Saccharopolyspora erythraea: one gene and its partner. The protein of the gene in region 2 interacts with the protein of the main gene of each other region in a pairwise test. Links are inferred from orthologs where the notes say so. Each region holds a gene or a part of one and is shown on either strand. Other genes may lie near its edges. The genes, in order: uvrA and uvrB.

Region 1 (11,535 bases), 5.1 Mb from region 2 along the record:
GTCATCACGGGCTGGACGAGCTGTACCTGGCTGACCCGCGCCATCGGCCCGATCGCTAGTCCGCGGTACCAGGCGAAGAATCCCAGATACATGCTCACCACGGCCAGGTAGGCGAACGCGGCCCACTCGAGCGGGGTACCGCTCGGTGGTTGCTGCGCGATCGAGATGCCGGTGAGGACGGCCATCAACGGCGCGGACAGCACCAGCGCCCACGACACGGTCTGCCAGGCGCCCAGTTCGCGGGCCAGCAGTCCGCCTTCGGCGTAGCCGATCGCGGCCGCGACGACGGCGCCGAACAGCAGCAGGTCCGACCACTGCATTCCACTGAGCCCGCCGCCCTGCAACGCCGCGAACGCGACGGCAGCGACCGCGCCCACGACCGCCATGGCCCAGAACGACATCGGGGGCCGCTCGTGCCCGCGGAGCACGGCCACTGTCGCGGTCGCGGCGGGCAGGAGGGCGATCACGACGGCACTGTGGCCGGCCGGTGCGGTGGTGAGCGCGAAGGACGTCAGCACGGGGAAGCCCACGACCACTCCCCCGGCGACGACCGCCGCTCGTCCCCACTGGATGCCGCGTGGCAGGCGCTGCTTCGTGATCGCCAGGGCGGCGGCAGCGAGCAACGCGGCCACGACCGCACGGGCGGAACCGATGAACAGCGGCGACATCCCACCACTCGCGACGGCGACGCGGGTGAACGGGACAGTGAAGGAGAACGCCGCCACTCCGAGCAGCCCCCACCCGAGACCGGCACGAGAAGGGGATAGCACTGGGCCAACGTGGAGAGTAGCGCTACTGTTCTGCGTCATGTCCAACGATAGCAGCTCCAAGATCGTCGCCGGGCTCCGTTCATGGGTCGCGGGGGCTCCGCCGGGCGCGAAGCTGCCGTCGACGCGGGCACTGGTGGCGCAGTACGGGGCGAGCCCGGTCACGGTGCAGAAGGCGTTGCGGACGTTGACTTCCCAGGGCGTAGTGGAGAGCCGCCCCGGAGTGGGCACCTTCGTGCGCGCGGTACGGGTCGCCCGCCCGAACGACTACGGATGGCAGACCGCCGCACTCGGGTCCGCGAAGAACCGCACCCCGCAACTGCCCACCGCGTTGCGCACCGCGCCGAACGACGTGATCGCGCTGCACTCGGGCTATCCGGATCGGGAGCTGCTGCCCGAACGACTGGTGCGGGCCGCGTTCACGCGCGCCGCCCGCAGCGGTGCAGCCGCCAGCAGACCCCCGGCCGCGGGGATTCCGGAGCTCCAGGCGTGGTTCGCGACCGAACTGGGCACGGCCGCGCCGGCCGGCGTCACGCCGCCGGCACCGAGCGACGCGATCGTGCTACCCGGCAGCCAGAGCGGGCTCAGCACGGCCTTCCGCGCACTGGTCGGTGCGGGCCGGCCGCTACTGGTGGAGTCACCGACCTACTGGGGCGCGATCCTCGCCGCCACACAGGCGGGCGTGCAGGTCGTGCCCGTGCCCAGCGGCATCCGAGGGCCGGACCCGGACGAGCTGGCCCGCGCCTTCGAGCGCACCGGGGCCCGCGCCCTCTACGCCCAACCGAACTTCGCCAACCCCACCGGCGCTCGGTGGACACCGGACTTGGCCGAGCAGGTGCTGGAAAACGTGCGCCGGCACAAGGCTTTCCTCATCGAGGACGACTGGGCGCACGACTTCGGGATCACCGCCGACCCCGCACCCCTCGCCGCCCGCGACGACGCCGGACACGTCGTGTACCTGCGCTCGCTGACCAAGAGCGTGTCCCCGGCCGTGCGCATCGCCGGAATCATCGCCCGCGGTCCCGCGCGCGAACGCATCCTCGCCGATGCCCAGTCCGTGTCCATGTACGTCAGCGGCATGCTCCAGGCCGTTGCGCTCGACGTCGTCACCCAACCCGCGTGGCACACCCATCTGCGAAACCTCCGCCAGCAGCTGGCCGCACGTCGGGACCTGCTCGCCGAAGCCATCCGAGACCACCTCCCCACCGCGCATCTGGAAGCGGTGCCCCAGGGCGGGCTGAACCTGTGGGTACGACTGCCGGACACCACCGACGCGGCGAAGCTCGTCCAGGACTGCGAAGCCGACGGAGTCGTCATCGCCCCCGGCGACGAGTGGTTCCCCGCCGAGCCCACCGGGCACTACCTCCGGCTCAACTACTCCGGCCCGAACCCCGGCGCCTTCCCCGACGGGGCCCGCACGATCGGTCGGGCACTCGCACGCAACAACCGCTCGTGACACCGGCTGGACATCGCCGACGCTGCCCCACGAGAGACGACCGCCGGTGGTCGTGTTCTGAGTACGCCAACAGGGCACTGCGACAGCACCTCCCCCGGCCAGTTGAACGGACTGGTCGAGGCTCTGCCGACGATCCGGGGCAAACGCGGGCGGCCATGGCGGTCACCCGCCGCCGCGCTCGGCGAGGCGGGCCTCGAAGCCGTCGAGGATGGAACGCAGACCGAACTCGAAGGTGTTGTCGGGCGCCGCGGCGTAGTCGACGGCGGCGGGGGTGCCGATGCGCTCGCGCAGCCGCGGGAACTGCTCGGCGATCTCCGCGCTGCGGGCCATGGTCTCGGCGAGCCGCTGTTCGGCGTTGCCTCCGTCGCGGTTCAGCCGCCGGGTCAGGGAGACCTGCGCCGCGGGCCCGAGGGCGCTGCCGAGCACGAAGATCAGCACGGTGGCCGCCGCGCGGTCGGCGTCGTCGGGGGCGAAACCGGCCTTCTCGTAGATGGCGAGCGTGTGCTCGTCGCGGCGGGCCTTCTCCGGCCCGGCCAGCAGGTAGCTGCCGAACGCCTGCCCGAGCCAGGGGTGCCGGACGAGCATCGCGTGCGTACTGGTGGCCACGGCGGTCGCGGCGGTCCGCCAGTCGGTGGAGTCCAGATCGGGCAGCTCCACCTCGCCCCAGATCGCGTCGCCGGCGAGCTGGACGAGCTCCTCCTTGGTCGCGATGTGCCAGTAGATCGCAGTGGCCGCCACGCCGAGCCGTTTGCCCAGGCTGCGCATGTTGAGCCCGTCCAGCCCCTCGTCGTCGAGGAGCGCGATCGCGGCGCGCACGATCTGGTCTGCGGTCAGCGTGTCTCGCGGCATGGCCTCCAGCGTAGTTGAACAAAGTTCAGGCATTTCCTTGAACTTTGTTCAAGGCGGGTCTACGTTCTTGCTTGTACTTAGTTCAAGTGCTCGAAGGGGGAATCCGATGACACAGCGCGAGCTGGCCGGTGCGGTCGAGGCGACCGCGACGGAGTTCGGCATCCCCGGCGTCGCCGCCGGGGTGTGGGCGGACGGCCGGGAGATCCACGCGTCGCACGGCGTCACCAGCGTCGACAACCCGCGGCCGGTCGACGGGAACACGCTGTTCCACCTGGCGTCGGTGACGAAGACCTTCACCGCGACCGCGCTGATGCGCCTGGCCGTCGAAGGAATGGTGGATCTGGAGGCACCGGTGTGCCGCTACATCCCCGAACTGCGACTCAGCGACGAGCGGGCCGCCGCGAAGATCACGGTGTTGAACCTGCTCAACCACACCTCGGGACTGGACTGGAACGTCATCGACGCCGGTGACGAGGCCGGATCGCTGGCCGGTTTCGTAGCCGAGATGGCCGACCTGCCCATGATCGCGGAGCCCGGCGAACGCGCCTCCTACAGCCAGGCCGGCTACAACCTGGCCGGGCTGGTCGTCGAGAAGGTCACGGGCCTGCCCTTCGAGAAGGCCATCGCCGCACTGGTTCTGGAGCCGGTCGGGCTGTCCAACACCTTCTTCGACCTCGACGACGTCGTGGTCCGGTCCTTCGCCGTCGGGCACAACCGCGGCGACGACGGGGAACTGCGGTTCGCGCGGCCGTGGAAGGCGTGGCGAGCAGGCGCCCGCGGCAACGACCCGGGCGGCGGCATCGTGTCGTCGGTGAGCGACCTGCTGCGCTGGGCCCGGTTCCACCTCGGCACCGGAGACGGCGTGCTGCCCGCCGAGGCGCTGCACCGCATGCGGGAGCAGACGGTCGCGCTGCGGGCGAGCTCCCTGGGCGACGGCATCGGGATCTGCTGGTTCCTGCGTGACGCCGGCGGGGTGCGCACCATCGGGCACGGCGGATCGGGCAACGGCCAGTTCGCCGAGCTGCTCATCGCGCCCGAACGCGACTTCGCCGTCGTCTCGCTGTCCAACGCCGGCCCGGACGGCCACCCGTGCAACCGGGCCGTCGTCCGGTGGGCGCTGGAGCACTACCTCGGAGTGATCGACCGGGACCCGCAGCCGGTGCCCCACGACGACACCCGGGCCCGGGAGGTCGCCGGACGCTACGAGAACGACGCCATGTACCTCGACATCGCCACCGACGGCTCCCGGCTCACCCTCGGGGTCGGGATCAGGCCGGCGATCCGCCTCGCCTCGGACGTCGAGATGCCCCCGGACTACCCGCCGGCCGCCGCTGGTTTCCTGCCCGGCGACGGCGACGAGTACGTCGTCACCGAAGGCGGTTTGCAGGGAGAGCGCGGCTACTTCACCCGCGACGACGACGGCGCCGTCGTGGGCGTGGACCTCGGGGGCAGGCTTTTCAGCCGCGCTCCCGCCACGCCCTGATCAGGCGGCGCGCCCGCCCGGCCCGCCCCGCGAATCCTCGGCGGTCCCGCCTGATCACGTGCATCCTGATCAGGCGGGATCGCATCTCCGGCGCCGGGAAGCGTCCGGGCGCGGGGATCAGCCCTCGGCGAGGATCGGCGCCAGGAAGCGGCCGGTGTAGCTGTCCTCGACCTCGGCGACGTCCTCCGGAGTGCCCTCCGCGATCAGCTCGCCGCCGCCGTTACCGCCCTCCGGGCCCATGTCCAGCACCCAGTCCGCCGTCTTGATGACGTCGAGGTTGTGCTCGATGACGATCACCGTGTTGCCCTTGTCCACCAGGCCGTTGACCACGCCGAGCAGCTTGCGGATGTCCTCGAAGTGCAGACCCGTCGTCGGCTCGTCGAGGATGTAGACCGTCTTGCCCGTCGAGCGCTTCTGCAGCTCGCTGGCCAGCTTCACCCGCTGCGCCTCGCCACCGGACAGCGTCGGCGCGGGCTGCCCGAGCCGGACGTAGCCGAGGCCGACGTCCACCAGCGTCCGCAGGTGGCGGTGGATGGCGTTGATCGGCTTGAAGAACTCCGCGGCCTCCTCGATCGGCAGGTCCAGGACCTCGGCGATCGTCTTGCCCTTGTAGTGCACCTCCAGGGTCTCCCGGTTGTACCGGGCCCCCTTGCACACCTCGCACGGCACGTAGACGTCGGGCAGGAAGTTCATCTCGATCTTCAGCGTGCCGTCGCCCGCGCACGCCTCGCACCGGCCGCCCTTGACGTTGAAGGAGAACCGGCCCGGCTGGTAGCCACGCACCTTGGCCTCGGTCGTCGCCGCGAACAGCTTGCGGATGTGGTCGAAGACGCCGGTGTAGGTCGCCGGGTTCGACCGCGGGGTCCGCCCGATCGGCGACTGGTCCACCTGCACCAGCTTGTCGACGTTGCCCAGCCCGTTGACGCGGGTGTGCCTGCCGGGGACCTGCCGCGCGCCGTTGAGCTTGTTCGCCAGCACCGACGCCAGGATGTCGTTGACCAGCGTGGACTTGCCCGATCCGGACACCCCCGTCACCGCCACCAGACAGCCGAGCGGGAACGAGACGTCGATGCGGTGCAGGTTGTGCTCGCGGGCGCCGACGACGGTGAGCTGGCGCTTGGGGTCGTTGCGCCGCCGGGTCTCCGGCAGCGGGATGTGCTTGCGCCGCGCCAGGTAGTCGCCGGTGACGGACGCCTCGTTGTCGAGCAGCTCCTTGTACGGCCCGCTGTGCACGACCCGACCGCCGTGCTCACCGGCGCCGGGACCGATGTCGACGATCCAGTCGGCGCTGCGCACGGTGTCCTCGTCGTGCTCGACGACGATGAGCGTGTTGCCGAGGTCGCGCAGGCGGCTCAGCGTCTCCAGCAGCCGGTGGTTGTCGCGCTGGTGCAGGCCGATCGAGGGCTCGTCGAGCACGTAGAGCACGCCGACCAGGCCCGAACCGATCTGGGTGGCCAGCCGGATGCGCTGCGCCTCACCACCGGAGAGCGTGCCCGCGGCGCGGTCCAGCGACAGGTAGTCCAGGCCGACGTCGAGCAGGAAACCCAGCCGCGCCTGCACCTCCTTGAGCACCCGCCCGGCGATCATCTCCTCGCGCTGGCCGAGCACCAGCCCGTTCAGGAAGTCCGCGCACTCGCGGACGCTGAGCGCGCTGACCTCGGCGATGGACATCTCACCGGTCTCGGCGCCCTCCATCGTCACCGCGAGGATCTCGGGCTTGAGGCGGGTGCCGTCGCACGCCGGGCACGGCACGTCGCGCATGTAGCCCTCGTACTTCTCGCGCGCGTAGTCGGACTCGGTCTGCTCCAGCCTGCGCTCCAGGAACGGGATGACGCCCTCGTAGTTGGCGTAGTAGGAGCGGGTGCGGCCGTAGCGGTTCTTGTAGCGCACGTGCACCTGGTCGTTGGTGCCGTGCAGCACCGCCTTCTTGACCTTGGTCGGCAGCCGGTTCCACGGGGTGTCCATCCGGAAGCCGATCGCCTCCGAGAGCGAGGTCAGCAGCCGGGTGAAGTACTCGGCGGTGTGCCCGCCGGCCCACGGCGCGATCGCGCCCTCCTCCAGCGACAGCTCCTCGTCGGGCACGACCAGCTCCGGGTCGACCTCCTTGCGGATGCCCAGGCCGACGCAGTCCGGGCAGGCGCCGTAGGGGGAGTTGAACGAGAACGACCGCGGCTCCAGCTCGTCGACACCCAGCGGATGTCCGTTGGGGCAGGCCAGGTTCTCGGAGAACTTGCGCTCGCGGTGGGGGTCGTTCTCCTCGACCTCGACGAACTCCAGCAGTACCAGGCCGTCGGCCAGCCGCAGCGCGGTCTCCACCGAGTCGGTCAGCCGCTGCTTGGCGCTGGGCTTGACGGTGAGCCGGTCGATCACGACCTCGATGTCGTGCTTCTCCTGCTTCTTCAGCTTCGGCGGGTTTTCCAGCGGGTGCACCACGCCGTCGACCCGCGCGCGGGCGTAGCCCTGCGACTGCAGCTTCTCGAAGAGGTCGACGTACTCGCCCTTGCGGCTGCGCACCACCGGCGCCAGCACCTGGAACTTGGTGCGCTCGGGCATCGCAAGGACCTGGTCGACGATCTGCTGCGGGGTCTGCTTGCTGATCGCCTCGCCGCACACCGGGCAGTGCGGCTTGCCCGCGCGGGCGTAGAGCAGCCGCAGGTAGTCGTAGACCTCGGTGATGGTGCCCACCGTGGACCGCGGGTTGCGGCTGGTCGACTTCTGGTCGATGGAAACCGCCGGGGACAGGCCCTCGATGAAGTCGACGTCGGGCTTGTCCATCTGCCCGAGGAACTGCCGGGCGTAGGCGGACAGCGACTCGACGTAGCGTCGCTGCCCCTCGGCGAAGATCGTGTCGAAAGCCAGGCTCGACTTCCCGGAGCCGGACAGCCCGGTGAACACGATCAGGCTGTCCCGGGGCAGGTCGAGGTCGATCCCGCGCAGGTTGTGCTCACGGGCGCCGCGGACGACAAGGCGGTCAGCCACTGCAATCCCTTCGAAGTTCTCGCCGGGTCGGGTGCGACCCCCCGGCGGTGCGGGCCCGGTGTCGGACGGGCCCGGGTGTGGGCAGGAGGCGGTGCCGGCCCCAACGGGTCAGCGGGCACGTCCCGAGCGAGACACCGGCATCGGCACCGCAGTGGTGCACGGCCGCGCACCGGTGGTGGTGCGCCGGGTGCCGCACCGCGGTCGGCGCCGGGGTGAAACGCCTGCAGGACGTCGCACATCAATGCTATTCGGGGGCACCGACAGTCTCGGATCGCGTCCGGTCCACCACCGCGTGACCTGTGTCCACTGTCACCCGCTGTCACCTGAACGAGTGACCGACCGTGAGGACGGCGTCACCGCGCCGGGGCCTCGTCCGACGATACGCAAAATTACCCCGGAATGGGCACTGTCGGCCTCGGCGCCCTCGCATCTACGCTCGAAACCTCACCGGCGTGCAGCACCGGCAATCCCCTTTTGAAGCGAGGACGACCCATGGCTGACATCGCTCTCGGGGCCGGCGACCGTAGCAACATCGAAAGCACCACCGGCGCCGCGCAGCTAGCCCACCGGACCTCGGTCGCACTGGCCGCCATCGAGCAGGCCAGCGACCGCTTCATGGAGACCGCCAGGAGCCTCGACGAGCTGTCGATCCACAGGCCGAGCCTGCTGCCGGGGTGGACCCGGGCGCACGTCATATCGCACGTGGCGCGCAATGCCGACGGGTTCCTGAACCTGCTGCGGTGGGCGCGCACAGGCGTCGAGCACCCCATGTACGCCAGCGCGTCGGACCGCGACGCCGACATCGACGAGGGCGCGGTGCGCGGCAGGCAGCTGCTGCTGGAGGACCTCGCGGCGTCGTGCGAGCGCTTCGCCCGCGCCGCCCGCGAACTGCCGGTGTGGGCGTGGACCGCCGAGGTGCTCGACGGCGCGGGCGACCCGATCCCGGCGCACGGGGTGCTGCGCGGGCGGCTGCTGGAGGTGTGGGTGCACCTGGTCGACCTCGACCACGGCTTCGGATTCGACGACATCCCGCGCCCCGACGTCGAGGAGGTCCTCGAGGACGTCGTCCAGCAGTTCGGCGGCAGGCACGATGTGCCCGCGCTCACCGTCGTGGTCGACTTCGACGGGCGCGAGCGCAGCTGGGAGCTGCGCGGGACGACGTCGCGGCCCAGCCAGGTGCACGGCGACCCCGGCGCGATGCTGGGGTGGCTGCTCGGACGCACCAGCGGCGAGCGGCTCACCGGCGACCCGCTGCCGACCCTGCCGCCCTGGCTCTGAGGGCCTGGTTCCGGGGCCGTTCTGTGTTCTCCCGCAACGGAAGTGCGCGGTTGTCCCATGCGCAACACGCCGTAGCTCGGGAGTCCGGCTGCTGATCCGCCGTGGTCGGCTGGGCGGCGTGGTCGGCTGGGCGGCCGTCCGTCCGCTGTGTGGTCGCTTCCCGCTGTGTAGGCCGTCGGCGGCTGCATGGCCCGCTGCCTGGGCCGGGCGGATGATCCGCCGCGCGGGAAACTCACCCACGGCTGACGTGAGCCGCGCCTCCACCTGCCGTTAGGCTCGCTGGCGTGGAGCCACGAGGACAGTACACGGGACACGTCGAGGCCGGCGGCGCTCCGGCCCGGCGCGAGCTGGACGAGCTGACCATCACCAAGATGTCTGTCGGCCCGATGGACAACAACGCCTACCTGCTGGTCTGCCGCCGGACGGGCGACGCGTTGCTGATCGACGCGGCGAACGACTCCGAGCGGCTGGCCGACCTGCTCGGCCACGACGACCAGCGCCCGCGCCTACGCACGATCGTCACGACCCACCGCCACGGCGACCACTGGCAGGCGCTGGGGTCGATCGCGGGCCAGACCGGTTCCTACACCATGGCCCACCCGGCCGACGCGGCGGAGCTGCCGGTGCCGCCGGACCGCCTGGTCGAGCACGGCGAGACGATCCAGGTCGGCGAGGCCGCGCTGGAGGTCATCCACCTGCGCGGGCACACGCCGGGTTCGATCGCCCTGCTCTACCGCGACCCGGCCGGTCACCCGCACCTGTTCACCGGCGACTCGCTGTTCCCGGGCGGGGTCGGCAAGACCACGTCGCCGGAGGACTTCCGCTCGCTGATCGACGACGTCGAGACCCGCGTCTTCGCCGAGCTGCCCGACGACACCTGGTTCTACCCGGGGCACGGCGACGACTCCACCCTCGGCGCCGAGCGCCCGAAGCTCGCCGAGTGGCGCGAGCGCGGCTGGTGACCGACCTCGCCGGGCGCGTCGCGGCCGAAGTCGAGCGGCAGCACCGCCTGCTCGCACGCTGGCTGGGCACCGAGTGCGACTCGTCGGTTCTCGACGAGCTGCGCGAGTCGCACTCGCCCGGCTTCACCATGACCACCGCGGAAGGCGCGGCCCTCGCCGCCGAGGATCTCTTCAGCGGGCTGGCCGAAGCCCGCAACACCGCCCCCGGCCTGGAGATCGGCGTCGACGACATCGAACTCGTGGCGTCGTCTCCCGGCCTCGCGGTGGTGCGCTTCCGCGAAACCCACCGCCACCACGGCGGAACAACCCAGCGCCGCACCACGGCCGTCCTCCGCCAGGACCCAGCCGCTCCCAACGGCTTCCGCTGGCAGCACGTCCACGAAACCACCGTCGGGTTCTGAGTTTCCGGGCCTCGCTGGGAAAGACGTGAGGGAGCAGCAGTGCCCGTCGCACGGAGCAACGGTCTCCGGATCTCTTACGAAGTCTTCGGCGAGGGTCCGCCGCTCGTGCTGCACCCGGGCATGTTCCAGGTCGGCGCGCACTGGTCGCTGGCCGGTTACTCCTCGACGCTGGCGGCGACCCATGCGGTGATCACGGTGGACCCCCTGGGCTTGGGTGGCAGCGACGCTCCGCGGGACCCGGCGGCATACGCATTGCCGCGCCGCGCCGACTACGTCACCGCCGTGCTCGACGCGGTCGGTGTGGAGAGGGCGGCGTTCTGGGGCTACTCGCTGGGGGCGCTCACCGGCTACGCGGTAGCCGTGCACGCTCCCGAGCGGCTGACCCGCCTGGTCGCCGGCGCGTTCGACCCCCTCGACGGCTTCCGCTCCGCGATCGACCCGATGCTGCGCGCCCTGGGCCTCCCGGCGGACGCCGACCCGTACCCGCTCGTGGAACGCGCAGCCCTCGCCCATCCCGCATTCGCCGCCGTGATCGAAGCCGCCGACTCGACAGCCTTGCGGGCCAACTACGCGGCGTACTCGCGCGAGCCGGGCCTGCACGCGGAGTTGGCCGCCGCCGACGTCCCGATGCTCATGTACGCCGGTACCGCCGACCCCTGGCACGAACCGATGCGGATCTTCGCCGAGCGGACGGGCGCGGCGTTCTTCTCCCTGCCCGACGCCGACCACGTGCGCGGCTGGAACGACTCGGCCGGCGTACTCCCCCGCGTACTGCCGTTCCTGGCACGCGACCTCCCCGTTTGACCAGTTGCGGCAAGGGGATTCGGCGATGCGGGCGCTGTTCGTTCGAGCCGGCGCAGGCAACTGGCGGATCACGGCACCGACGCGGACAACGGCGGCAACCCGGCCACCGACGCTGACGAAGACGGCTGATCCGGCCGCCGAACGCCCTGCGCAACGCGGTCGCGGTCGGTGTTCGCCGGGCGGGGTGCGGCGACTACCGTACGGGAGGTGAGCGCAGACGCCCCGGTTACGTTGGTGGAGGTCGCCCGGGCGGCCGGGGTCTCCAAGACCACCGCGTCCGACGCCCTGCGCCGGTCCGGCCGGGTTTCGGAGAAGACGCGGAAGCTGGTGGCCGACACGGCCGACCGGCTGGGTTACACGCCGAACCTCTCCGCGCGGTCGTTGCGGGCGGCGACGACGGGGGCGATCGGGCTGCACCTGCCGGAGGTCCTGACGCGCTCCGAGTACTACATGTCGTTCGTGTTCGGCGTGATCGACCAGGCGTCGCGGCACGACTACGACGTCACGCTGCTCACCTCGCGCAGCGCCAGGGCGCGGGCCGCGTTCCACCGCCTCG
Region 2 (11,037 bases):
GGGGAGGTAGCCGATCACCACCGTCGCCGTGGCCGGGCCCGCGTGGCGCAGCACGTTGGTCAGCGACTCCTGCACGATGCGGTAGGCGGCGAGGTCCACGGCGGCGGGCAGCTCACCGCGCTCGCCGGTGGTGCTGGTCCGCACCGGGAGCCCGGCGGCGGTGATGCGCCCGGCCAGCGCGTCGAGCTGGCCCAGGCCCGGGGTCGGGCCGCGGTCGCCGCTCTCGGGGCGGCGGAAGACGGCGAGCGTGCCGCGCAGTTCGTCCAGCGCCTCCTTGCTGGTGCGCCGGATCGCCTCCAGCGCGGGCCGGGCCTGCTCCGGACGCTGGTCGAGGACGTGCAGGGCCACCGCGGACTGGAAGTTGATCGCCGACAGCCCGTGCCCGACGACGTCGTGCACCTCCTGCACGACCCGGATCCGCTCCTCGTAGGCACGGCGCCGGGCCTGCTCCTCCCGTCCGCGCCGCGCCGACTCCCGGTACATGCGCGCGATCGTGCCGATCGCCCACGGCACCACCAGCAGCGCGGTCGCACCGAGCAGCGCCGAAGGCAGCTCCACCCAGAACCGCGGGCCGACCAGCCGCGGCACGTGCCCGGCCATCACGACGACCAGGGCGCCACCGCACAGGATCGCGCTGCGCCGCAGCGGAAGGCGCGCGGCTGCGGAGTACGCGGCGAAGGCAACCGTCAGGAACACCGGCCCGTAGGGGTAGTCCGACGCGAGGTAGCCGGCCGTCACCGTCGCGGCGCCCGTCAGCGCCGCGACCGGCCACACCCGGCGCAACGCCAGCGCGGCGGCGGCCAGTCCGAGCAGCACGTAGGCGAGGGCGTCGAGCGGCCGGTGCGGCGGCACCTGCCACACCGAGGCGAACCGCGACCCCATCACGACCACCGCGCCGAGCAGGGCGGCGAAGGCCGCGTCGGTGCCCAGCACGCGCGGGTCGGGCTTGACGGCGAAGCGCATGCGATGACGATAGGCCGATCACCGGCCCGCGACATCGTCGCCGCGACGTAGCTCGCCTACGCCGGTGCGCGTACGGCGTCGGCCGCGGGGCCGTACCGGCACACAGCTTGTCTTCGATCAAAGATCCCGGAGCCAGAGGACGCCTGAGGTTCCGCCACCCACACCGCCACGCAAGGTGAGTCCAAAAGCAAGTTCACGAAAGCCCCTCAGAGCCGCTCGTCCAGCCGTTCCCGCAACGGCTCGTAGTCGTGGCCGGGGAAGATCCGCGGGAAGATCTCCAGCATGTTCCGCAGCTCGTCGGCCAACACGTCGAACTCGTCGCATCCGCGGTCTACGTCCGCGAACAGATACTGCCAGCCCAAGGCGCCCTTGGTCACCAGCAGCGCGTCCAGGTACCCGCCGTAGTCCAAGTCGAGCAGGTACAGCTCGCTGGTGCCGTCGAAGTACCACACCTCCGGAGAGGTGGCACCCGCCGGGAAGCGCAGCCCCGAGAGCGCGCCGTCGCCCGACACCGGGTGTTCGTCGAAGGGGTGCATGTGCCGGTACACCTGCGACTCCGCCTCGGTGGCGTACTCGGTCTCCAGGTAGGCACCCGTCTGCGCCATCGCTCCGGCCAGGTGGCACACCGAGAACTCGCCGACCAGGTCGCCCGCACGCCACTTGCAGCCGACGACCTCGAAGCTCAGGAAGTGCCGCCTCAGCGCGGGATCCAGCACCACTCCGTGCTCGTCGGCGATCAGGGCGAAGGCGTTCTGTGAGTTCGCGATATCGGCGACCGGCCCCAGTTCCTCATGCACCAGGTCCACTTCCGCGGCGCCGCGGAGCTCGTCGAGCATCGCGACGTACCGGAGCTCGTAGTCGCTGAGCTCAACCGGGCCGTACCCCATGTCGTCAACCTTCCGCGAACCCGCCGCCTCCAGCGCACTTCCGCGCGCTCCCGGTCGTGGCGTATGACGTCGGCCGCGCGGGTCGGGTTCCATCTCGGTGCGACATCGCGGGATCAGCGGGAAATCGGGGTGTCCCACTCCAGTTGCTCGCGGACCGCCTCGGCTTCGGGAGCCGGCGTGTCGGCGTAGCGGCGGCTCAGCCGCCCGAGATCCTCGGCGCGTTCGGCGTGGCTCGCGTCGATCCCGGCACTCATCTGCCCGCTGTTTACGATGTTGCGCTCGACCCTCGGACGCCGCAGCCGCTCGTAGGCGTCCAGGGCGGGTTCGAGGCCGGGCGAGTCGCGGAGCGACTTGGCCAGCACCACCGCGTCCTCGAAGGCCATCGAGGCGCCCTGACCGGTCGCGGGCGATGCCGCGTGCGCGGCGTCCCCGACGAGCAGCGCGCCGCGACCGCGCCACCGCGGCGAAGCCGCGAGGTCGTGCGCGTTCGTGGCCAGTACTTCGTTGGTCGCCTCGACTATGCCCGCTGCGGGCGTCGCGTCCGGTCTCAGGGCCGCCACGAGCTTTTCGCGCAGCATCTCGGTGGACTCGGTGCTGTCCAGCAGCGGTCCGGGAAGGCGCGCGAACCAGAAAGTCCTTCCCTCCGGGGAAACCGCGTAACCGAACGCGCTTGCGCTGCCCCGCACCATCTCGATTCTCCCGGGCTCGTGCGGCGGTGTGGCGTGACCGGAGTAGCCGTAGTAGACCTGTTGTCCCGCATAGCGCTTCGGAGCGGCGGCGGGGTCGACCACTGCGCGGACAACCGAGTGCAGGCCGTCAGCGCCGACGACGAGATCCGCCTTCGTGCTGGTGCCATCGGCGAAACGCGCGACCACGCCGTCGCCGTCAGCGGCGCACGACTCGAACCGGACGCCGTACTCGATCGGGATACCGCGCCGCCGGACCTCCGCGCGCAGCACCGCGCACAGCTCCGCGCGGCGGATGCAGCGGTAGCGCCGCAGCGGATTCTCCTGCTCTCCCATGGCCGAGACGGCGATCTGCTGCCCGTCACTGCCGGTGACGCGCAACGAGGTCAGCTCGAAACCGGCTTGCGCCACCGGGACCGCGGCGCCGATCTGGTCCAGGGCCAGCATTCCGCCGCTCGCCAGCGTGAGGAAAGCACCGATGTCGCCGCCGTCGTCCCGGTACGCCTCGTGGACGCTGACGTCGAATCCCGCCTTGTGCAAGGCCAAAGCGGCCGCCGACCCCGCGAGCCCACCACCGGCGATGACGATCCGCACGCCTGACACCCCTCCCATCCGCGACACCCGGACGCGTTCATTGTCCGGGGGTCGCGGTGAAAAGGACGAGAGCCACGCGAAAAGCCGACGCGTCGCCCGGCTCGCCGGGTGCGGTCGCGTCCGGTCTCACCGGGCGCCAGCCGCGAGTCTCACTCGATGCCGGCGGCGTCCATCCCCCGCAGTTCCTTCTTCAGGTCCTGGATCTCGTCGCGCAGGCGGGCCGCCAGCTCGAACTGCAGGTCCCGGGCCGCGCTCATCATCTGGTCGTTGAGCTGCTGGACCAGGTCGGCCAGCTCGGCGCGCGGCATCGACTTGATGTCGCGGTCCTCCAGCAGACCGGCGCTGCCCACGGCTTCGCCGCTGGGCTTCTTGCCGCGCGAGACGTTGCGGCCCGAACCGCCGACGGCCACCTCCTCGGTGTCCTCCGACTCGCTGTAGACCCGGTCGAGGATGTCGGCGATCTTCTTGCGCAGCGGCTGCGGGTCGATGCCGCGTTCCTCGTTGTAGGCGATCTGCTTCTCGCGCCGCCGGTTCGTCTCGTCGATCGCGTGGCGCATCGAGTCGGTGATCCGGTCGGCGTACATGTGCACCTGCCCGGAGACGTTTCGCGCGGCGCGGCCGATCGTCTGCACCAGACTCGTGCCCGAGCGCAGGAAACCCTCCTTGTCGGCGTCCAGGATGGACACCAGCGACACCTCGGGCAGGTCCAGGCCCTCGCGCAGCAGGTTGATGCCGACCAGCACGTCGAACTCGCCCAGCCGCAGCTGGCGCAGCAGCTCGACCCGGCGCAGCGTGTCGACCTCGGAGTGCAGGTAGCGCACGCGGATGCCGAGCTCGAGGAAGTAGTCGGTGAGGTCCTCGGCCATCTTCTTGGTCAGCGTGGTCACCAGCACCCGCTCGTCGCGCTCGGCGCGCTCGCGGATCTCGTGCACCAGGTCGTCGATCTGGCCCTCGGTCGGCTTGACCACGACCTCCGGGTCGACCAGCCCGGTGGGGCGGATGACCTGCTCGACGAACTCGCCGCCGGCCTGGCCCATCTCGTACGGGCCGGGCGTCGCCGACAGGTACACCGTCTGCCCGATCCGGTCGGCGAACTCCTCCCAGGTCAGCGGACGGTTGTCCAGCGCGCTGGGCAGCCGGAAGCCGTGTTCGACCAGGGTGCGCTTGCGGGAGGCGTCGCCCTCGTACATGCCGCCGACCTGCGGGACGGTCACGTGCGACTCGTCGATGATCAGCAGGAAGTCGTCCGGGAAGTAGTCGATCAGGGTCGCCGGGGCCGAACCGGCGGGCCGGTCGTCGACGTGGCGGGAGTAGTTCTCGATGCCGGAGCAGAACCCGACCTGGCGCATCATCTCGATGTCGTACTGGGTGCGCATCCGCAGCCGCTGGGCCTCCAGCAGCTTGTTCTGCTTCTCCAGCTTGGCCAGCTGCTCGTCCAGCTCGGCCTCGATGCTGCGGATCGCCTTCTCCATCCGCTCCGGGCCCGCCACGTAGTGCGTCGCCGGGAAGATGCGCACCTCGTCGACCTCGCGGACCACCTCACCGGTCAGCGGGTGCAGGTAGTACAGCCGGTCGATCTCGTCGCCGAACATCTCGATGCGCACCGCCAGCTCCTCGTAGGCGGGGATGACCTCGACGGTGTCGCCGCGCACCCGGAAGGTGCCGCGGGCGAACGCGATGTCGTTGCGCGTGTACTGCACGTCGACCAGCGCCCGCAGCAGCACGTCGCGGTCGGTCTCGCCGCCCACCTGCAGCTGGATCGAGCGGTCCAGGTACGACTGCGGGGTGCCCAGGCCGTAGATGCACGACACCGACGAGACCACCACGCAGTCGCGGCGGCTGAGCAGGTTCGACGTCGCCGAGTGGCGCAGCCGCTCGACGTCCTCGTTGATCGAGGAGTCCTTCTCGATGTAGGTGTCGGTCTGCGGGACGTAAGCCTCGGGCTGGTAGTAGTCGTAGTAGCTGACGAAGTACTCGACGGCGTTGTCCGGGAAGAACCCGCGCAGCTCGTTGGCGAACTGGGCGGCCAGCGTCTTGTTCGGCTCCAGCACCAGCGTGGGCCGCTGGACCCGTTCGATCAGCCACGCGGTGGTCGCCGACTTGCCGGTACCGGTGGCGCCGAGCAGCACCACGTTGGTCTCGCCCGAGTTGATGCGGCGTTCCAGGTCGTCGATCGCCTGCGGCTGGTCGCCCGCGGGCTGGTAGTCGCTGACCATCCGGAACCGCCCGCCCGTGCGCGGGATGTCGCTCACGGGGCGGAACTCGGAGTGGGCCAGGACGGGGTGCTCAGTCGCGAAAGCCATAGCCTGCCGAACCAGATCTTGGGGGGTGGACACTTCCGGCGTCGCCGCCGTCGGTCATCCACGCTACCCCCAGGCACCGACAACGCACCGATGTCGCCTCCGAGGCGCCACACGCGCCACACGAGTCACCGCCGCCACAGACCGCCGCTGTGCCTCCCGCAACCCAGTTGGCACTGGCGTCCCTGGTTGCCGGTGAGCCGATGCCGAACGGCTGCCGCGGGCTGATACTGGGGTCGACCGCTCCGGCAGGTCCGCCACCGGGACGGTCGCAGCCGCTTCTGGAGGTGGTGTGATGTCCACCAGTACACCGATCACCGGGCATCCTGACCTTGCCGAACTGCGCGCCCGCTACGACCGGGCCGCCGAGACCCCCACCGCGCAGGCCGCGGACGGGGCGATCGTCCTCGGCGGGCTGTTCGTCGCCCTCTCCCCCTGGATCGCGGGGTTCAGCGGGGTGGGCTCGCTGGCGATGAACAACTTCGTCACCGGCATGGCCACGGCGGTCCTGGGTCTGTGCTTCGCGGCGGCTTTCCACCGCACGCACGGGATCGCGTGGGTCTGCCCGGTGCTGGGTCTCTGGGCGATCCTGTCGGTATTCATCATCAGCGGGACCGCGATCACGGCCACCACCGTGCTCTGCAACGTCATCGGCGGCGCGGTCGTGCTGCTGGCGGGCCTTGCCACCATGGCCCCGTCGATGATGCCGCAGCGTGGGGGAAGGAGAGCCTGACCCCGACCCGATCGGAGGTGGCGAGTATTGGCGCAGGAAACCGGGCGCGGCGTTGGACGCGACGCCGCGCCCCTGCATAGGGTGAGGTCGTGACGACCCAGCGCGAGATCGCCGACCGGCTGGGGCTGCCGGTCCACCCGCCGAAGACCGAGATCTTCGACCTCGCCGCGCGCACGAACACCGACCCGAAGCAGATCGTCCGGGACGTCGACCTCTACCGCGTGGAGCCGTTCGGCCTCTACCTCGCGCGCCCGATGCCGGGCCACCCGAGGCTGCGCTACTTGTGGTCGTGGCTGCTGCCCGGACTCGGGCTGCGGATCAGCCGCTTCGACTGGCAGCCGGGCCACAGCCGGGATCTCGACTTCTACCTCGACGTGGTCGGCATCGAGCGCGGTGAGGACCGCTGGCGCACCGTGGACCACTACCTGGACATCGAAGTCCGCACCGGCCGCGAGGCGCGACTGCTCGACATCGACGAGTTCCTGGTTGCCACCAAAGCGGATCTGCTCGACGAGCCCACCGCGCGACGGGCGCTGGAGACCGCCTGCGCCGCCGTCGAGGGACTTGCCCGGCACGACTACGACCTGGCGAAGTGGTTGCGGCACAACGGAATCGAGCTTTCCTGGCCCAGGCACCATTCCTGAGTCTGCCGAAGCTGTGAGCACGCCCGCTACCGCCATCCCGGTGACGAAGGCAGCACCCGCGGAATCGATATCCGACGACTTCTGAAAAGTTATGTTAAAAGTCGCTACTGTTGATCTCCGCCACGGTTTTTGCCATTAACCTCTGCCCCGTGGGCATGGTGGCTTCTTCTCCTCGGCTGGTGGACGTTATCGACCTGTTCAGCGCGCGGCGGTCCCATTCCTCGGGCGCCGTGATGGGACTGGACGTGTGCCGCGTCGAACCCTGGGGACTGTCGCTGGAGTGCTCCACTCCCGAGGACCCGGCCGCCGACAGCGAGGTCACCTGGCTGCTGGCCGACCTCGGCCTCAAGCTCACCCGCCACCGCCCGCGCCGCAGGCACTCCCGCCGCGGGCCGAGCCTGCTGACCGCGGTGCACATCGAGCGCGACACCCGCTCCTGGACCACCACCGACCTGCTGCTCGGCTTGGAGGTGCCCGACCAGAGGCCGGCGCGCATCGCCCAGTACGAGGAGTTCGCCGACGCGGTCTCCGGTGGGCTGATCCGGCTCAGCGAAGCCGATTACGCGCTGCGGACCGTGCACCGCACGCTGGAGGAGATCAGCATGCACCGCGACCTGAACCAGTGGCTGGCCCACCGCGGCATCTTCGACATCTGGTGAGCTGCTGACCCTCGCCGCGAGCCCCGGGTGCCCACAGCCCATCGGTGGTGTCCCCGGCTCATGCCTGGCCCGCCCGCGGCCCGCGCGCGGCGGCGGTTAGCTTCGATACCGAAGGGTGAGCGCGGCCTCCGCAGCGGCGGGGCCGCCGGGTAGCGGAGCACCAGATGGTCAAGCTGGACCGGTTGATCAACGTCCTCGGTGGACTGGGCGCCAGGCTCGTGTGCGCGCCGCGCAGCAGGCGGACCGAGCTGCGCTCGGTGGCGCTGCACGACCCGGCGGAGCCGGCCGAGCGATCCGACGACGTGCTGCTGGCGGTCGGGGTCGACGCGTCGGCGGCGGCGGAGCTGCTCGCCTCCACGCGCGCGGCCGTCGTCGTCTTCCGGGCTTCCGAGCTCGACGAGCGAGCGCTGGCGACCGCCGGTGAGCGCGGTGTGGCGGTCGTGGTCGCGGCGCCGGAGGTGTCGTGGGGCCAGCTCGCCGGCGTCGTCTACGGCCTGGTGCTGGAGGGACGCGAGACCGAGGCCGGGCGCGGGCCGACCGACCTGTTCGCGCTCGCCGACACCCTCGCCGGGTCGGTGGGCGGGCCGGTGACCATCGAGGACCACCACTGCGGTGTGCTGGCCTACTCCAGCGAGCAGACCGGTGCCGACCCGGCCCGGCTGGAGACGATCCTCGGGCGCAGGGTGCCCGAGGCGGTGCGGCGGGAGCTGGACGCCCGAGGCGTTTTCGAGCACCTCGCGGCGTCGGACCAGCCGCTCTTCGTGCAGCCGCTGGAGACGGGTGCGGGACGCGGCCGGGCGGTTGTCGCCGTGCGGGCGGGTCGCGAGCTGCTCGGGTCGATCTGGGTGGAGACGCCCGCTCCGCTGGGCCACGCCGGCGAGACCGCGCTGGTCAACGGGGCGCGCACGGCCGCGCTGCACATGCTGCGCAGCCGCGCGAGCGCGGACCTGGAACGCCAGATCGAGTCCGACCTGGTGATCGGGCTCGTCGAGGGCGACGGGGACCCCGCCGCCGAACTGAGCAGGCTGGGGTTCCGGGGATCGAGCTTCCGGGTCGTTGCCGTGCAGGCCCACGACGGCGGCGACCACGCCGCGGCGGCGCTGCTGGCCTTCGAACGCGCGACGACCGGGTTCGGCTGGACGCGGCCGGGCCGAAGCGCGCTGTTCGCCAACACCGTCTACACCGTCCTCCCCGACGACGAGCCCGCCCGCGCCCGCGCCCGCGAGTGGGTACGGGCGCTGGCGCGCGACATCCCTTCCGGGATCACCGTGCTCGCCGGGATCGGCGGCGCGGCGGGCCCGGGAGAGCTGGTGAGCAGCAGGCAGGAGGCCGACGAGAGCCTTGCACTGCACGCGGCGCGCGGCGGCGCCGATGTCGCCGTGGTCTACGACGACGACTGGCACGAGATCCTGCTCCAGCGGCTGCGCCGGGCCGCGGGCGCAGGCCGGCAGCCCGCCCGGGGCCCCGTCGCCCGGCTGCGCCGGCACGACGAGGTCCACGGGACCCACTACGCCGAGACGCTGCGCGCGTGGCTGGAGTGCCAGTCCGACCTGGCCGCGGCAGCGGCGCGCCTGGGCATCCACCCGAACACCGTCCGCAACCGGATGCGGAGGATGGCCGAGATCGTCCCGCTCGAACTGGACGACCCCGAAGCCCGCCTCGCCATGATCATCGCCCTGGCCGTCTAGGACAGGACGTGTTTCAGATGTGGCTTGCGGAGTGGGGTGCCTGGCGGAACCTCAGCCGCCTTCTCACTCCGGGATCTCCGACTGACGTAGTCCGCTCCGGCTACGCCGAGCGCAGGTAGTGCTCGGCGATCTCGTCGCTGGTGGTGAGCCACACGCCAGGGTGGTTCGCGACGTGCTCCAACGCCTGGTCCAGGTACTTGGCCCGGAACGGCTGGCCGATGACGAAGGGGTGCAGGGCCAGCGCCATCACCCGGCCGCTGCCCGCCGAATCGGCGTGGAGCCGCTCGAGCTGGTCCTTCACGATCCGCACGAAGTCCGGCCCGCTGAGGCTCTTGCCCACGAAGAGGCTGATGTCGTTCAGCTCGATGGCGTAGGGGACGCTGAGCATCCCCGGTACGTTCAGCCGGTACGGCTGGTCGTCGTTGGTCCAGTCCAGGACGTAGCTCAGGCCGAGTTCGGCCAGCAGCGACGGCGTCTGGAAGCTCTCGGTGAGTCCCGGTCCCATCCAGCCGCGCGGCCGGCGACCGGTCGCCTTCTCGATGCTGGCGACGACCTCGCTCAGGTAGGCGCGTTCTTCCTCGGCGGGCACGTCGGCCTGGAACGTGGAGTTGTTCTTGCCGTGCGCCAGCCACGCCCAGTCGCGGGCCAGCCCCTCCTCGACGATCCGCGGATACCGCTCGACCACGTCGGAGTTGAGCAGCGCGCTCGCGCGCATCCCGTGCCGGTCGAGGCTCTCGATCAGGCGCCACAGGCCCACGCGGGGCCCGTAGTCGCGCCAGCCGTAGTTCAGCGGGTCCGGCGCCAGCCGCGCGGTGCCCTCGAAGATGCTCGTGGCCGGGCGGTCGACCCGGTAGTGCTCGATGTTCACACCGACGTAGAAGGCGACCCGCGCACCGCCCGGCCAGTGGATCGGCTCCCGCTCGACGATCGGGCTGTAGTCGAAGAGTTCGTTGTCCATGGCACCCACGGTGAAACATTCACACCGATGTGAAGGTCAAGCACGTAGCCGGTGACGGTGCGGTTCGGCCAATCGGTTCCGCTCGATTTGTGCGGAATCCACAGCGCCTTCGCCACCTGCCGGGTCCATGCTCGTCGCTGTCGGAGCGGAAGAGGTGGCGGACATGCGGGAGGACGGGATGGACCGGGCCCCGGAGAAGGTCGTCGTGGTCGGTGCCGGTGTGGTCGGGCTGTCGACCGCGTGGTTCCTGCGGGAGCACGGCGTCGAGGTGTCGGTCGTGGACCGGCGCGCGGTCGCCGCGGGTGCTTCCTGGGGCAACGCCGGATACGTCACCCCCGGGTTCGCGGTCCCGCTGCCCGAACCCGGTGTCCTGCGCTACGGGCTGCGGTCGCTGAGCGACCGCGACGCGCCGCTCTACGTGCCCGCATCGGCCGACACGGGGCTCTGGTCGTTCCTCGCCAGGTTCGCCCGCCACTGCACGGCACGCGCATGGCGCCGGTCGATGGCCGCTTTCGCACCGCTCAACGCCGGGTGCCTCGAAGCCTTCGACGAGCTGGCCCGGGGCGGGGTGCGGGCTTCCGCGGTGCCTGCCGCGGTCACCGCCGCGTTCGAGCGGCGCGAGCAGGTCGCCGAGCTGCGCCACGAGTTCGAGCGGATCCGGCAGGCCGGGCAGGACGTGGAGTTCAGCGAGCCGGACATCGGCGAGGTCGACGTTCCCCAGCTGTCCTCGCGCATCGGGGCGGTGCTGCGGCTGGAAGGGCAGCGCTTCGTCGACCCCGGCGAGTTCACGCGCGCCCTCGCTCGCGGCGTCGAAGCGCGCGGAGCGAGCATCCGCACCGGTTTCGCCGTGCGCGACGTGCTCCGCAGCGGCTCGCGGCTGGTGGTCAGGAGCGAACAGCACGACGGGATCACCGCCGACGCCGTG

Evidence for each region.
Region 1: the proteins of uvrB (region 2) and uvrA interact in binary tests that used the Escherichia coli proteins (3 or more experiments, as listed by UniProt). The link is inferred for Saccharopolyspora erythraea from one-to-one orthologs.

Annotation. Positions count from the first base shown.
Region 1 is NZ_CP054839.1:6,624,920-6,636,454, forward strand. Bases 4,473-7,930 are described here. They hold uvrA (excinuclease ABC subunit UvrA), read right to left. Parts: upstream 7,535-7,930; coding sequence 4,673-7,534; downstream 4,473-4,672. Other genes in these bases: HUO13_RS29620 (serine hydrolase domain-containing protein), read left to right, coding at 4,473-4,555. In the rest of the region: HUO13_RS29605 (DMT family transporter), read right to left, coding at 1-770; HUO13_RS29610 (PLP-dependent aminotransferase family protein), read left to right, coding at 808-2,223; HUO13_RS29615 (TetR/AcrR family transcriptional regulator), read right to left, coding at 2,386-3,072; more of HUO13_RS29620, read left to right, coding at 3,179-4,472; HUO13_RS29630 (maleylpyruvate isomerase family mycothiol-dependent enzyme), read left to right, coding at 8,027-8,812; HUO13_RS29635 (MBL fold metallo-hydrolase), read left to right, coding at 9,097-9,774; HUO13_RS29640 (hypothetical protein), read left to right, coding at 9,753-10,175; HUO13_RS29645 (alpha/beta fold hydrolase), read left to right, coding at 10,215-10,979; HUO13_RS29650 (LacI family DNA-binding transcriptional regulator), read left to right, coding at 11,187-11,535. UniProt on the Escherichia coli protein: The UvrABC repair system catalyzes the recognition and processing of DNA lesions. UvrA is an ATPase and a DNA-binding protein. A damage recognition complex composed of 2 UvrA and 2 UvrB subunits scans DNA for abnormalities.
Region 2 is NZ_CP054839.1:1,539,958-1,550,994, forward strand. The notes cover bases 2,857-5,816. They hold uvrB (excinuclease ABC subunit UvrB), read right to left. Parts: upstream 5,434-5,816; coding sequence 3,280-5,433; downstream 2,857-3,279. Other genes in these bases: HUO13_RS07105 (FAD-dependent oxidoreductase), read right to left, coding at 2,857-3,148; HUO13_RS07115 (SPW repeat protein), read left to right, coding at 5,726-5,816. In the rest of the region: HUO13_RS07095 (sensor histidine kinase), read right to left, coding at 1-963; HUO13_RS07100 (hypothetical protein), read right to left, coding at 1,170-1,850; more of HUO13_RS07105, read right to left, coding at 1,964-2,856; more of HUO13_RS07115, read left to right, coding at 5,817-6,163; HUO13_RS07120 (DUF402 domain-containing protein), read left to right, coding at 6,253-6,807; HUO13_RS07125 (hypothetical protein), read left to right, coding at 6,987-7,466; HUO13_RS07130 (PucR family transcriptional regulator), read left to right, coding at 7,631-9,154; HUO13_RS07135 (polysaccharide deacetylase family protein), read right to left, coding at 9,255-10,112; HUO13_RS07140 (NAD(P)/FAD-dependent oxidoreductase), read left to right, coding at 10,276-11,037. UniProt on the Escherichia coli protein: The UvrABC repair system catalyzes the recognition and processing of DNA lesions. A damage recognition complex composed of 2 UvrA and 2 UvrB subunits scans DNA for abnormalities.